2 regions of the Winogradskyella sp. ECml5-4 genome follow, and region 2 is predicted to be linked to the other one. Evidence: riboswitches for the same ligand, from Rfam matches in the RefSeq annotation. Region 2 holds a riboswitch; the other holds the start of a gene.
What was found. A riboswitch is a leader RNA that binds a small molecule or an ion and turns the genes downstream of it on or off. The one in region 2 is predicted to bind S-adenosylmethionine.
Positions count from the first base shown of each region.

Region 1: another riboswitch for S-adenosylmethionine. It lies ahead of VDP25_RS06780 (trans-sulfuration enzyme family protein); the one in region 2 lies ahead of VDP25_RS00170 (O-acetylhomoserine aminocarboxypropyltransferase/cysteine synthase family protein).

Region 1 is NZ_JAYJLF010000006.1:117,055-120,246, forward strand. It holds gene VDP25_RS06765 (S41 family peptidase) at 1-11, opposite strand, end outside; gene VDP25_RS06770 (deoxycytidylate deaminase) at 13-465, opposite strand; gene VDP25_RS06775 (HupE/UreJ family protein) at 572-1,162, opposite strand; SAM riboswitch class I at 1,298-1,421, shown strand; gene VDP25_RS06780 (trans-sulfuration enzyme family protein) at 1,522-2,691, shown strand; gene VDP25_RS06785 (homocysteine S-methyltransferase family protein) at 2,774-3,192, shown strand, end outside.
Region 2 is NZ_JAYJLF010000001.1:43,322-46,513, forward strand. It holds gene VDP25_RS00165 (hypothetical protein) at 1-938, shown strand, start outside; SAM riboswitch class I at 1,041-1,164, shown strand; gene VDP25_RS00170 (O-acetylhomoserine aminocarboxypropyltransferase/cysteine synthase family protein) at 1,285-2,583, shown strand; gene VDP25_RS00175 (OsmC family protein) at 2,665-3,117, shown strand; gene VDP25_RS00180 (alpha/beta fold hydrolase) at 3,127-3,192, shown strand, end outside.

The DNA of each region.
Region 1 (3,192 bases), on a different contig from region 2:
TTAGTTGCCATACTATTTCCCATCAGAATGGGAATCTGCATTTAAGTCTTCTATTAACTCTAGTTCTATACCTGCTTTTCTTAAAAAATCAATTCCCGAACAATCCTTATAACCTTCATGATACACCACTCTTACAATACCAGCTTGATGAATTAGTTTACTACATTCCTTACAAGGCGACAACGTAATATAAAGCGTCGCTCCTCTACAAGATTGTGTAGATGATGCTACTTTTAATATAGCATTGGCTTCTGCATGTAACACATACCATTTGGTATACCCTTCATCATCTTCGCAATAATTTTCAAAACCTGTTGGAGTACCATTATAACCGTCAGAAATTATCATTCTATCTTTTACAATAAGCGCACCAACTTGTTTGCGTTTACAATGTGATAATTTCCCCCATTCTTTAGCTATACGTAAATAGGCTTTGTCGTAACGTAATTGTTTTATATCTGACATTAATTCTTGTTCTTGTACAAAGTATACTAGTTAGTAACGAAGATATAAGCTTAGTATTTTATAACCAATTTACTATCAGTTAAAATTTTACCAAACTTTTAAAATTTTACTTTAAAAAATCACTTTGCGTAATCATTGGAATTACCAATCCAATAACTATAGCTGAAAGCACCATCATCCAGTCACGACGTGAAAATCTAAATACCGTTTGACATAAAAACCCTATGAATAAAACGACAAATACGATAATGACTTGCGCAAGTTCAATACCTAAAGCAAATTCTATTAGAAGTTCCAATTTATTTTCTGATTGCCCTGAAAACATTTTAAATTCTCTTGCAAAACCCAAGCCGTGTATCAGTCCAAAAAATAAAGTTGTAAAAAATAGTAGGCCAAATTTATTCGTTTTAGATTTTTTACCTGCAGTAAACACGTTGTAAATGGCCATGATTAAAATAGTAATTGGTATTAAAAACTCTACTAACTCACCATTAATACTCACCACTCCATAAGCTGCCAAAACCAATGATAACGTATGGCCTAAGGTAAATGTCGTAACTAAGACCAAGACACGTTTCCAATCATTAAAAACATAAGGCACAGCTAATACCATTAAAAAAAGGATATGGTCATACCCATTAATATCTAAAACGTGGTTCATGCCGTATTGTACATTAAACCAGAAATTTTCTAACATAATTATTGTGTTTGGGAAAACCAAAGTTACAATTAAAATGCAATATGTTTCCATTAAAATAAAGTGAATAAAATTTGTATAATCCTATTTTCTTTCGGAATATTGTAACACACAAAGTTCAAATAACTTACTGAAATGTTATCAAGAAAGGTGGAGGGATTAGACCCATTGAAGCCTTAGCAACCCTTAAATTTATTAAGAAGGTGCTAAATTCTACTTAATTGGCGATTCATTTATCGCGAAATTGGATAGATAACCAAACCTAATTACTCATCTGTAATTACTACTCTTTATAACATTTTCTAGAAAATTGCGTCTACGACGTATTTGGTTTTTTGATATTATCAAATGATTAGAAAATGAGTTCCAAACACATTGAAACACAAGCCATACGCACACAGATTGAACGTTCGCAATACTTAGAACATTCAAGCCCTTTATACCTCACATCGAGTTATGTTTTTGAAGATGCTGAAGATATGCGTGCCTCTTTTGCAGACGAAAAACAACGGAATATCTACAGTCGCTATTCCAATCCAAACACTTCTGAATTTGTAGAAAAGGTATGCCAAATGGAAGGTGCAGAACGTGGTTATGCCTTTGCTTCTGGTATGTCTGCTGTATTTTCAACATTTGCAGCCTTATTAAATTCTGAAGATCACATTGTATCTTGTCGTAGTATTTTTGGTTCTACACAAACCCTATTTAATAATATATTGCCAAAATGGAACATCGCAACAAGCTACTTTAAAATGGATGAATTAGATACCATTGAAAGTCTAATTCAACCCAATACCAAAGTGATTTATGCAGAAAGCCCAACAAATCCTGCTGTAGATATTTTAGACTTACAACGTTTAGGAGATATCGCTAAAAAGCATGGACTTATATTTATTATCGACAATTGCTTCGCAACGCCTTACTTGCAACAACCTATAAAATTTGGTGCCGATTTAGTCATTCATTCTGCCACCAAATTAATGGATGGCCAAGGCCGCGTTTTAGGAGGTGTTGTTGTGGGGAGTTCCAATTTAATTCAGAAAATTTATTTGTTTTCTAGAAATACAGGTCCTGCTTTATCTCCATTTAACGCATGGGTGTTATCTAAAAGTTTAGAAACCTTAGCGGTTAGAGTCGATAGACATTGCGATAGTGCTTTAAAAGTTGCTACCTTTTTAGAGTCTCACAAGAATGTGAATGTTGTAAAATATCCATTTCTAAAATCACACCCACAATACGAATTAGCCAAACAACAAATGAAATTAGGCGGAAACGTTGTGGCTTTTGAAATAAAAGGAGGCATTGAAGCCGGTAGAACCTTCCTAAACTCCATTAAATTATTATCACTATCTGCAAACTTAGGAGACACTAGAACTATTGTAACACATCCTGCATCAACAACACATGCTAAAATACCAGAAGATGTACGATTAGAAACCGGCATCACTTCAGGATTAATACGAATTTCTGTCGGTTTAGAACATCCAGAAGATATTATTAACGATTTAAAACAGGCATTAGAAGATTAGGCAATGAATCCTTACTCAAAAGTTGAATAGTCCGATGGTCCCCTTGAGGGTACTTTAGGGGTGTTTTAAAAATTTAAAAGCTATGAGCAATATAAAAGACGAATTACAAAAACGCATATTAGTTCTCGATGGAGCCATGGGAACCATGTTGCAACAATATAACTTCTCGGAAGAAGACTTTAGAGGCGAACGTTTTAAGGATTACCCATCTCCTTTAAAAGGCAATAACGATTTGTTATCCTTAACCCAACCAAAAGCTATAGCTGAAATTCACGCTAAATATTTTGAAGCTGGTGCTGATATTGTGGAAACCAATACCTTTTCCGGAACCACCATTGCCATGGCAGATTACAACATGGAAGATTTGGTATATGAGTTGAATTTTGAATCGGCTAAAATCGCCAAAGAAGTGGCAGACAAATTCACAAAAGCAAATCCTGACAAACCGCGTTTTGTTGCAGGTAGTATTGGACCAACCAATAAAACAGCAAGTTTATCACC
Region 2 (3,192 bases):
TTATTAATTATTTCAACAAAAGCCTTCCAAAAGTTAAAATCGAAAAATTAGGATTTAGAGAAAAATTGTGGCTATATAAAGCTAATTTATGGCAAAGCTTTTTGCTTCAAGATTTTTTGAATTGTTACAAATACGCTTCAAAATGGGTGGATTTATTTTATCAAAACCCAAATATGATTAATCTGAACCCCGTGTTCTTTTTAAAAGGCAATAATTACCTCCTAGAAGCCTTATTTTTCATTGGTAACAAGTCAAAATTTTTAGAAAAATTCTCTGAGTTTGAAGCGACTGTTCAAAAATCGACATTTCCAACCGATGAAAATGTAGCTACTCTTGTTTTTTTATACACCAATTTCCACAGCATTAATCAACACTTTATTGATGGTAGTTTTGAAGACGGACTTCATCTAATTCCAAAAATTGAAAACGACTTAATTCCGTTTAATGACAGAATTGACCCTCACCATAAAATGGTTTTTTATTATAAGTTTGCGAGTTTACAATTTGGAGCCGGCAACAACAAAGCTTGTATAAAATACTTAGATAAAATTATCTCTAACAAAACACTTTCGATGCGCGAAGATTTACTCTGTTTTTCGAGAGTTCTAAACCTTGTAGCGCATTATGAAGCTGGACTAGATTACCATTTAGAAACCCTTTTACGAAGTACATACAAGTTTTTAATTAAGATGAATGACCTGCATGAAGTGCAAAAAGAAATGATAAAATTCATTAGAGGACTTCAGGATATTTATCCACACGATCTTAAAAATGCATTTAAAGAATTACACAAAACACTAAAGACTTTTGAAGACCATCCGTACGAACGACGCGCCTTTTTATATCTCGATATTATTTCTTGGCTAGAAAGCAAAATTGAAAACAAACCTGTTAGCGAAATCATCCAAATTAAGTATTTAGCAAAGAAAAGTTCGTAATTCTACGAAATTCATAAAAAACTCACAAAATCTACAAATAATTTGGATTTCTAATTTTTGTGTTGCAATATTTGTGCTCACAAAGTTCAAACACTTACTGAAATGTTATCAAGAAAGGTGGAGGGAATGACCCTATGAAGCCTTAGCAACCCTTAGATTTACTAAGAAGGTGCTAAATTCTACTTAATTATCCGATTCATTAATCGGAAAATTGGATAGATAACTCAAGACTAATTACTCATCTGTAATTAGCATTTTCTTTATAATATTTTTCTATTAAGTACGCTTCTAACGAGGCTTATTTGGCTTTTGGTTTAATCATTTATTAACTCAAAAACTTAGAAAAATGAGTACACAAAAATTTGCAACACAAGCGTTGCACGCAGGTCACGACGTCAGTCAAACTTCAGGAACAAGAGCTGTTCCTATTTACCAAACATCATCGTATGTCTTTAATGATTCAGATGATGCAGCCGGACGATTTAACCTTTCTGTTCCTGGCTTTATTTACACACGTTTAAACAATCCAACAAACGACATTTTAGAGCAGCGATTAGCAGCGCTAGAAGGAGGAATTGCAGCAGTGGCTACGGCTTCTGGAACCTCAGCAATTGCAACAACTTTACTAACACTTTTAAGAGCAGGAGACCACATTGTGGCGTCGAGTAGTTTGTATGGAGGCACCTACAATTTATTAAGCGTCACCCTACCAAGACATGGTATTACCACAACATTTGTTGATGCGTCAAATCCGGAAGAATTTAAAAAAGCAGCACAAGAAAACACAAGAGCCTTTTTTGTAGAATCTTTAGGAAATCCAAAATTAGATGTTTTAGATCTTGAAGCCATTTCAAAAGGAGCGAAAGCCCATAAAGTGCCCTTAATTGTAGATAATACCGTGGCTACACCTTATTTGTTAAATCCAATAGAATATGGTGCTAACATCGTTATTCATTCGCTAACCAAATATATCACTGGAAACGGAACATCACTAGGAGGTATTATTATTGATGCCGGAACATTTGATTGGACTAACGGAAAATTCCCAGAATTTACAGAGCCATCTGCAGGTTACCATGGTTTAGTCTATAGCGAAGCCATAGGAGCAGCTGCATTTATAGCAAAAATTAGAATTGAAGGTTTACGAGATTATGGTGGAGCCTTAAGTCCATTTAACGCCTTTCAAATTATTCAAGGTTTAGAAACTTTAGAACTACGTATTCTAAAACATAGTGAAAACGCTCTTGAATTAGCAACATGGCTAGAGTCTCAACCTGAAGTTAAATGGGTGAATTACCCAGGATTAAAATCTAGCAAGTACAATGCGTTAGCTAAAAAGTATTTACCAAAAGGCCAAAGTGGCGTCGTCACTTTTGGAGTGGATGGTGGTTACGAAGCGGCAAAAACCATTGCTGATACAACGAAACTATTCTCATTATTAGCCAATATTGGAGACACAAAATCACTTATCATTCATCCTGCAAGTACAACGCATCAGCAATTAAGTGATGAAGCGCAAGAAACTACAGGTGTTACTAAAGATTTAATTCGTTTGTCTGTTGGTATTGAAAATATAGAAGATTTAAAAAACGATTTAAAAGAAGCTTTTGCTGTTGTTAAACAGAAAAAAGCCCTTCAAAATTAAATTTAAATTGTGAAGTAAAATGGATGTCTTTAATTGTAAAGACATCTGTTTTATAGTATTCAATACTAAAAAGACAAAAATATGAGTGATTTAAAATTCTCCGTTGTAGGAGACAGTACTTCTGCAACCCAATTTATAGGAAAAACAAGACAATTTACTTTAGTTGTAGATGAACCGGAAGCTTTAGGTGGCACCGATGAAGATGCCAATCCCGTAGAATACATTTTAGCAGGCTTTGCTGGTTGTGCCAATGTTGTTGGACATTTGGTAGCTAAGGAATTAGGTTTTACAATTAAAAATTTAAAGATTGAAGTGACGGGTGAATTAAATCCTGATCGATTTTTAGGTACGTCTACCAAAGAACGCGCAGGCTTTAAAACCATTAATCTCAACCTTATTCCAGAGACCGATGCCAGTATTGAAGTTTTAACGCAATGGCTTCAGATTGTTGAAGAACGTTGTCCTGTAAAAGATAATTTACAGAACAAGACACCTTTAAAAATTTCCGTAGAAAAAGAATATACAGCTATATAAATATTTGTAATGGCACATTTACACTACATAACCCTAAATAATTACGTTACTGAAAGTGGTAAGACAATCAATCCT